One region of the Aliirhizobium sp. YIM B11859 genome, then DNA from elsewhere that is predicted to be linked to it. Evidence: predicted binding sites of a transcription regulator. Region 1 holds the regulator's gene; each other region holds the start of a gene.
What was found. The regulator PhoB, encoded in region 1, activates phosphate uptake and scavenging genes when phosphate is short. The targets are predictions, from matches to a motif close to TGTCATNNANCTGTCAT.
Positions count from the first base shown of each region.

Region 2: the regulator PhoB is predicted to act here: its motif matches at 1,053-1,069, upstream of phnF (phosphonate metabolism transcriptional regulator PhnF).
Region 3: the regulator PhoB is predicted to act here: its motif matches at 1,516-1,532, upstream of ugpB (sn-glycerol-3-phosphate ABC transporter substrate-binding protein UgpB).
Region 4: the regulator PhoB is predicted to act here: its motif matches at 969-985, upstream of AC2GXZ_RS20670 (alpha-D-ribose 1-methylphosphonate 5-triphosphate diphosphatase).

Region 1 is NZ_JBXHAY010000002.1:723,949-726,148, forward strand. Features, by position in the region: gene AC2GXZ_RS09710 (PACE efflux transporter) at 8-442, shown strand; gene phoB (phosphate regulon transcriptional regulator PhoB) at 524-1,207, opposite strand; gene phoU (phosphate signaling complex protein PhoU) at 1,255-1,968, opposite strand; gene pstB (phosphate ABC transporter ATP-binding protein PstB) at 2,016-2,200, opposite strand, start outside.
Region 2 is NZ_JBXHAY010000003.1:569,056-571,255, forward strand. Features, by position in the region: gene phnF (phosphonate metabolism transcriptional regulator PhnF) at 196-954, opposite strand; gene AC2GXZ_RS14970 (extracellular solute-binding protein) at 1,192-2,200, shown strand, end outside.
Region 3 is NZ_JBXHAY010000002.1:862,173-864,372, forward strand. Features, by position in the region: gene ugpA (sn-glycerol-3-phosphate ABC transporter permease UgpA) at 1-28, opposite strand, end outside; gene ugpB (sn-glycerol-3-phosphate ABC transporter substrate-binding protein UgpB) at 112-1,440, opposite strand; gene AC2GXZ_RS10385 (YraN family protein) at 1,577-1,951, opposite strand; gene rsmI (16S rRNA (cytidine(1402)-2'-O)-methyltransferase) at 1,951-2,200, opposite strand, start outside.
Region 4 is NZ_JBXHAY010000005.1:246,879-249,078, forward strand. Features, by position in the region: gene AC2GXZ_RS20670 (alpha-D-ribose 1-methylphosphonate 5-triphosphate diphosphatase) at 1-915, opposite strand, end outside; gene AC2GXZ_RS20675 (NUDIX domain-containing protein) at 1,026-1,640, opposite strand; gene AC2GXZ_RS20680 (molybdopterin-containing oxidoreductase family protein) at 1,680-2,200, opposite strand, start outside.

The sequences.
Region 1 (2,200 bases):
CAAAGTCATGCGCAGCACGGGCGACCGTATCCGTCACGCCATCAGCTTCGAAGTCATCGGACTGGCAATCTTCACACCGCTCGCGGCCTTCGTATTCGGATTGCCTGTGGAGCATGTGGGTGTCGTGGGCATTGTTTCGGCAACGCTGGCGACCGGATGGAACTATTTCTACAATCTGGGCTTCGATCACTTGATGCAGAAATATCGAGGCGGAACGCAGAAGGGGCTGGCGCTCCGCGTTCTGCATGCCGTGCTGTTCGAGCTCGGCCTGTTGATCGTGCTGATGCCGTTCATCGCCTGGTATCTCGGCATCAGCCTGATGCAGGCGCTGGTGATGGATATATCCTTCGCCCTGTTTTACCTGGTCTATGCGTTCTTCTTCAATATCGCTTATGACCGGCTGTTTCCGCTGCCCGAGTGGCAGAAGGAAGCGAAGGCCTGAGAACTGCCCGGCTAAACAGTTCAGCCCGAGGCGGAGGACCGCGCCCGGGCTGAAAACACAAAGGCAGGCCTGATTTGGAGATCAGGATTCCATCGAATAACCTGCACCGCGGACGGTGCGGATGACATCCTGCATGTTGGAGAAGTTGAGCGCCTTGCGCAGGCGGCCGACATGGACGTCGACAGTGCGTTCGTCGACATAGATGTCATGACCCCAGACGCCATCCAGAAGCTGCGAACGGGAGAAGACGCGGCCCGGCGACACCATCAGGAATTCCAGAAGACGGAATTCCGTCGGGCCGAGTCGAACCTCACGGCTCTTGCGGTGGACGCGGTGGGTTTCGCGATCAAGCTCGATATCGCCACAGCGCAGCACGCTGGAGAGAACCTCGGGCTTGGCGCGGCGCAGCATTGCCTTGACCCGCGCCATCAGCTCCGGCGTCGAGAAGGGCTTGACGACATAGTCGTCGGCGCCGGTCGCAAGACCACGGACCCGCTCGCTTTCCTCGCCCCGGGCCGTCAGCATAATGACCGGAAGCCGCTCGGTTTCCGGCCGCATGCGCAGTCGCCGGCAAAGTTCGATGCCGGAGACGCCAGGCAACATCCAGTCAAGGATCAGCAGGTCGGGTGTGCGCTCCTGCAGCCGGATCTCGGCCTCGTCGCCTCTCAGTATCGTTTCAACCTCGTAGCCCTCGGCTTCGAGATTATAGCGAAGAAGCACGCTCAGTGCTTCTTCGTCTTCCACGACCGCTATTCTTGGCTGCATACTCAATTTGCTCCGTCACATCACCCCAATCGGCTCCCGATCGGGGCTTACTCCGCTATGGCGCCGACCGTGTTCGACGTGTCGTCCTTCGGACGCTCACCTTCGAGCTGCGCACCTGTCGTCATGTAGTAGATGGTTTCAGCGATGTTGGTCGCGTGGTCGCCGATGCGCTCGATATTCTTGGCGCAGAACAGCAGATGCGTGCAGGTGGTGATGTTGCGCGGATCTTCCATCATGTAGGTCAGGAGTTCACGGAACAGCGACGTGTACATCGCGTCGATCTCTTCGTCGCGAAGCCTGATGATTTCCGCCTTTTCAGCCGAACGGCTTGCATAAACGTCCAGCACATCCTTGAGCTGCACCGCAGCAAGATCCGAAAGATGCTCCAGGCCGCGTGCGAGCTTGCGGGGTACACCCGTTCCCTGCACGGCGATAACGCGCTTGGCGGTATTCTTTCCGAGATCGCCAACACGCTCGAGGTCAGCTGCGATACGCAGCGTGCCGATGATTTCGCGCAGGTCGGCAGCCATCGGCTGGCGCTTGGCGATCGTGACGATTGCCTTGTCCTGGATCTCGCGTTCGGCGTGATCGAGAATGACGTCGTCAGAAATCACCTTCTGTGCAAGCGCGGAGTCGGAATTGACCAGCGCACGCACGGCGTCGCCGCACATCTGTTCCGCAAGACCACCCATCTCGGAGATGCGGCGGCGGAGATATTTCAATTCTTCGTCGTAGGCCGACAGGATATGACTTGATACCATTTTCTTGTCCTTAAGATCCGTGAAAGGCAGCAGGCGTCGGCGATCAATCAGCCGAAGCGGCCCATGATGTAGTCCTGGGTGCGCTGGTCATCCGGATTGGTGAACATCTTGTCCGTGTCGTTTTCCTCGACGAGCTGGCCGAGGTGGAACATGGCGGTGCGCTGCGAGACGCGGGCGGCCTGCTGCATCGAATGCGTGACGATGACGATCGTGTAGTTGGCGCGCAGTTCGT
Region 2 (2,200 bases), on a different contig from region 1:
GGTTTCGATCCTTATTGGCTTGGAAGTCCCAAGGCAGGCGGATTGTTCCGCTTGACCTCTGGGCAGATTGGGAAGCGGCCGCAGGGCTAAATAAATGGCGAAACGAATTGGCAAAGATACCCCGGCCATCGCCGGCGGACCGCTCGACGTGGACCGCAATTGAGATCCATAGCCAGGCCATCTTGTCGAAATGACTTAAAACTCTTGATTTCGCGCCAGCGCATCAAGCAATTGGCTCGTATTGTCGATCGAAAACTGCACTCTCTCTCCCGGCCAGATCGTCTCCGAATAGGCGATCGGCGTTCCCTTCATGTCGACATCGACCTTTTTCAGCGCAATCACCGGCAGCGACATGGCCTGGTCGAGCTGCCGCGCCTCCTCGGCGGTCGGCATACGCACGATGATATCCGTCCTCAGGCGGATATAGTCGGGAACCCCATATTCAGCGAAAATCACCGAAATGCTGCGGCCGTCGCGCCGCGCATCATCGAAGCCGGGAAAGCGACGGACGGGGTAAAAGGCATTCGAAAAATTGATCGGCTCATCGTCGGCAAAACCGCGACGAACGATGTGATAGACGGGTTCCCCTTGCGGCAGGCGCAAGGCCTCTGCAACCATATTGGGCGCAGCAATCAATTCCTCACGTACCGCCTGCCCTAGAGGCTCGCGCCCCTGCTCCAGCAGGTTCTGTGAAAATCGTGTGCGTTCCGACAGTCGGTAATCGAGGCGGCCTTCACGGACGAACGTGCCACGCCCCTGCTCCACCTGCACCAGGCCGCGGCTTTCCAGATTGGAGATCGCCCTGCGGATCGAATGACGACCGACGCCGAAGCGCTCCATCAGATCCGCCTCCTTGGGGAGCTGGGTTTTCGGAGACAGGCGGCCGGTCAGGATATCACCGGCGAGATCCTCCTCAACCTGCTGCCACTGTCCGTGTACCGATTTTCCCGTCATTCCCATCATCCGATTCTTTTTATGTGATCTTTGGATCATTCGAATGTCCGAAACCTACCCGGCTATGGTGTCGCAATCAAGTGATACACCCAGATACCTGTCATAAACCCGTCAGATAACACGCTTATCGCTGACCCGGACCGAGACGCGCAGAACGACATTCACACGCCTGTCACTGACGCCTCCTAAGAAAACATCCGAATATTTTTACTTTCATCCGAATATCTGGAGTGACAGATGGTGAATATCAATCGTCGGCAATTCGTGGCCGGAGCAACAGTGGCGATCGGCGCGAGCATGGCCTTCACGGATTCTGCTCGCTCCGCCGATGCGACAATCGAGGTCTCGAGCACCTGGGGTTCGGACAAGCCGTTCCAGAAGGTCGTCGACGCCTTCAACGCCAGGAAAACTGGCGTGACCGTCGTCAACCGCTTCGACGGCGACTACGAAACCGCGACGGCCAAGGCTGTCGCCAGCGTGGCCGCCGGCCGCCCGCCGGCGATGATGATCACCGGCTGGAAGTTCGGCTATTTTGCCAAGCGCACGCTCGGCGCCCGCGATCTGCGCGAGATCAATGCCGCCAAGGCGGACGCAATCATCGGCAACTTCCGGTCGTCTGTGCATCCGCTGGTGACGATCGACGGTTCGCTAATCGGCCTTCCCTGGGCGATGTCCACGCCGATCACCTTCATCAACAGCGAATTGTGGAAGGCTGCCGGCCTCGATCCCAATCTTCCCGAGACGATCGACAGTGCATGGCTGTACGAGAATGCCCGCAAGCTCGACGCGGCGCTGAAGGGCAAGCATCCGACGTATCGCTCGGCGCTGGCGCTATCCAACAACGAATGGACCAGCCAGTCCTTCATCCAGAATGCCGGTGGTTACATCATCGACCCGGCCGGCAAGCTCGCACTCAACAGCGCCGAATCGATCGCCGGCATGACGGAATATTGCAAGCCGGCTTTCGATGGCCTGTGGACGCCGGTTAGCGCCAAGGAACAGGATGCCGCATTCGAGGCCGGTGCCCTCGCCATCTGCACGACCAGTTCGACCCGTGCCGTCACCTTCCCGCTTGGTGCCGCCAAGGCGATCACCACCAAGTTCCCGGGCATGCCGGGCCACGCCCGCAACATGAACAGCGGCGGCAACTTCCTCGCCGTCTACACGAAGAACAAGGAACAGGCCGAAGCCTCGCTCGCCTTCCTGGAATTCTGCGCATCGAAAGAAGGCCAGACGATCTGGTCGC
Region 3 (2,200 bases), 140 kb from region 1:
TTTGAAAGACGGTGCGTTTGGTTTGCATTGGTTCGTTCCCCGATCGGACCTACCCAAGAAAGAGCCCTCCCCGGCTGAACCGGGAAGGGCCTGATGAGATTTCAGAGCTGCTTAGTTGGAGTTTGCAGCTTCGAATTCGCGCAGGATGGCGTTGCCCTGCTTGGCACCATCGTCGAGAGCCTGCTGGCCGGTCTTCTTGCCGGCGAGAACGGCTTCCATCTGCTGGTCGAGCACGTCGCGGATCTGGCTGAGGTTACCGAAACGAACGCCCTTGGAGTTTTCGTTCGGGGTGCCGCGCATGATCTGCTTGATGGCGATGTCCGAACCCGGGTTCTTGGCGTAATAACCCTGGCTCTGGCCAAGCTCGTAGGCAGCGTTGGTGATCGGCAGGTAACCGGTGAACTGATGCCAGTCAGCCTGGACTTCCGGCTTGGACAGGTAGGTGAAAAACTTGGCGGCGCCCTTGTAGACGTCGGGGTTCTTCTGGCCGTTCAGGACCCACAGGGTCGCGCCGCCGATGATCGAGTTCTTCGGGTCCTTGGTGACGGTATCGTCATAAGGAAGACCGGAGAAGCCGACCTGGAAGCCCTTGGCATTGTTGATGACGCCGGCGCGCGAGGCGGACGAGTTCATGTACATGGCGCATTGCTGCGAATAGAACATCGGAGCGGCATCCGCACCGGCGCTCGGGCCGCCATACTTATAGACGCCTTCATCCTGCCAGGTCTTCAGCTGGTCCCAGAACTTGGCCTGGGCCGGGCCGTTGAACTTGAACTCTGACTTCAGGCCGCCGAAACCGTTCTGCAGCGTGCCGTAAGGCAGGTTGTTGATGGCGGAGTAGTTTTCCAGACCAACCCAGCTTGCGCCGTAGGACATGGTGAAACCGCACTTGGCAGCGCCGGAAGAGACGATCTTCTTGCTCATCTCGCCCATTTCGGCCCAGGTCTTGGGAGCCACTTCCGGGTCGAGGCCAGCCTTCTTGAAGACGTCCTTGTTGTAATAGAGGATCGGCGTCGACGAGTTGAACGGCATCGACAGGATGTTGCCTTCCGGATCCGAATAGTAACCGGTGACCGGGCCGAGGAACTTCGACGGATCCCAGGCTTCGCCCTGGTCCTTCATCAGCTTGTAGACCGGGTAGACGGCGCCCTTGGCGGCCATCATCGTGCCGGTACCGACTTCGAAGACCTGAACGATGGCCGGCTGCTGGCCGGCGCGGAAAGCGGCGATCGCAGCGGTCAGGGTTTCCGGGTAGGTGCCCTTGAACACCGGAACGATCTTGTAGTCGCTCTGGCTGTCGTTGAACTTCTGAGCGACTTCCTCGAGCTTCTTGCCGAGTTCGCCACCCATGGCATGCCACCAGGTGACTTCCGTCGCGGCGAGCGACGAAGTTGCCGAAAGAGCGACGGCGAGTGCCGCCATAGAAAGCTTTTTGAACATTGTATCGTCCTCTCCGCCTTGGTTGGGATCGAGGATCGCAATAGGGCTGCTTGGTGACAGGACCTTAACAGTTTTGTTTCAGTTTCATGACAGTGCACGGCTTTGCAAAAACTTCATCCACCCGTCAGAATTGAATCTAGAACGCATCGCGAAAATGGCGGGGCAGCTTGCCGGGTATGATAGCGACGATGTCATAACGACAAAAGAGAAGATGTGCGTCGCGCCGCTTCGACAACCAGATATCGCTGGCGGCCCTTATCCGCCGCTGCGTGTCATAACCCACGGCATTCACGGCATCCATCTCGCGGGCACGCGCCTTGACTTCGACGAAAACGATCAGCGCCTTCTTGCGGGCGACGATATCGATCTCGCCCAGCCTGGTACGGTATCGAAATGCCAGGATCCGGTACCCCTTGAACAGGAGATAAACGGCAGCGAGATATTCGGAGACGTGGCCGCGCCGCTCGGCGCGCCGACGTCGATGCCGTCTATCGTCTGCCGTCTCGCTCATCAACCGCCATCCTTGTCCTTCATGCTGACGAGCCTCTGGTAGAGATCCCGCTTCGTGAGACCCGTCAGGCGGGCGGCCTCCGCGGCGGCCTTGGCGGCAGGCATGGAGGCCGCAAGCTCCCCGAGCAGCGCATCGATATCGACATCTTTCGGCACATCCTTTTCGGCAGGAGGACCGATGAGGAAAACAATCTCCCCCTTCACATTGCGTCCATCGAATGCCTGTGCGATGTCGCCGAGAGTGCCGCGG
Region 4 (2,200 bases), on a different contig from region 1:
CGGGTGGTAATCGGCGGCAATGGTCGACAGCAATCCGGCGCTGGCGGCATCAAGTGCACTCAGGTTGCCCGACATGGACTGGCCACGCAGCGCATTGGGCGCCCCCATCAATGTATAGAGGCCGCGGCGGATGGCTTCCTCGGCAGCGGCCATCGTCACCGGAAACTCGCTGATCGTCACGCCGAGATCAAACATCTCGATGACCTTTTCGACACTGTCGTCATCATGCGAGGCGAGCGACAATCCATGCTTTTTCGCCAATGCGACGATTTCCGTCAGTCGCGTCTCGATGTCCGGGTTCTTCCGCATCTCGATACGCGTGTTGATCATTTCCTGCGCGGTCCCGAGCGAGATCGAGCGGCGCTCGGACATGCTCAGCACATAGGCCTCGATATTGTTGTACTGGCCCTGCCCCGGCGTGTGATCGGTCAGCGACACCATGTCGATCTCGCCGGCTTCGAGCAGGCGCTCCAGGGTCGCTGCGGCACCGACATTGGTGATCTCGTAACGGGCATGAACGCGGTGGTCGATCAGCAGATCGTCGCGCAGGCGGTTGACGCCCTCGATGACGGCGGACGTCGTTTCCAGTGAACGGACATTGCCGTAGACGCTTTCGGTGGCAAAGGAGACGGCCGCATAGGCGGTCGTCACGCCATGGGCGGCTAGCTTCTTGTCGAGTTCGTGAATACCGAAATCGATCGGCATCTCCGCCTTGGGGCGCGGGGAAATTTCGCGCTCGATCATGTCACCGTGCAGATCGATGAAACCCGGCATCAGATAACGTCCACCACCGTCTATGACGGCATTGGCGACCGGTTCGGAACGGATTTCGGCGATCGCGCCGTCCTCGATCCTGACCGAACCGCCATCAATGATCTGGTCGGGCAAAACGAGGGTGAAATTGCCGAGCCACATGATCATCTCCTAATGCTTTCGGTACCGTCGGCTGGAGCCGTTAGGCGCGTTTCGTGACAATCGTATGAAACGCGCCATGAGCATCCACATTAATATCGAGACCCGCTGACCTACAGGCCGGCGGCCAGTTCCGTTCGGTTCAGTATCGCCCATTGCAGCGCGACGATCGTCTTGGCATCCGTGATCGCGCCGGTGGAAATCATCGCATAAGCCTCGTCGAGGCCCAGGATGACGATCTCGATATCCTCGGCCTCGCCTGCAAGTCCGCCGCCAAGGCCTGTCTTGCTTTCGAGGTCGATGCTTGCTGCAAACAGCGACAGCTTCTCGGTCAAGGCGCCGGGGCTGACATACATCTGGCAGATATAACGGACCTTCTCGACCAGAAAGCCGGTTTCCTCCATCGCCTCGCGCAACACGGCGTCGGCTGCGACTTCCCCCTCGTCCACAAGCCCGGCCGGGATTTCCAGCATATAGGCGGGTTCGCCGTTGGCAAAGGCGCCGGGGCGGAACTGGCGCACCAGTACGACGTGGTCCTCCCGGGTGTCGTGCAGCAGGATGGCAGCGCCATTGCCGTGGTCATGGACCTCCCGCTCGATCGTCACGACGCGCCCGTCAGGCATGCGCTGCTCGAAGGTCAGCATGTCAAGCTGCACGAAGCCTTTCCACAAGGTTCGTCTGGAAAGCAGACGCACCCGTTCGGTTTCGGAAGTGTCGATGTCGATCATGTCCGCCCTTATTATTCCGTTCCGTCTGATGATGCGGGATCAGGCCTTTTGCAGCCAGACCTTGTTGTCGTGCACGGCCGCACCGCCGAAGGGCGCAACCGGGTCGGCACCGGTCAGGACATTGATGCCCTCCCCGTCCATATGCGCGTCGTTCGGCCAGAGCCCCTCGGCAATCAGGACACCCGGCTTTGCGCCGGCGACGAGTTTGGCGTGAAGGCGGATTTCTCCGCGCGCATTGCCCAGCCTGACGACATCGCCGTCGACGATATCGAGGCGTTCAGCATCGGAAGGCTCGATCATCACCTCAGGCCGGCCTTCCTTCTGGATCGAGCTTTTCGTCTCGGCAAAGCTCGAATTCAGGAAGCTGCGCGACGGCGACGTTGCAAGCCGGAACGGATGCTCGGCATCGGCCGTCTCGATGACATTCACCTGATCGGGGAACCGTGGCAGCTCCGTGTGCGGACCGAGCGGGCCGACGCTATCGGGCGTGCGATCCGGTGACGGACCATTCAGCCAATCCGGGCTGAAGCGAAACCTGCCATCCGGGTAACCAAAACCGT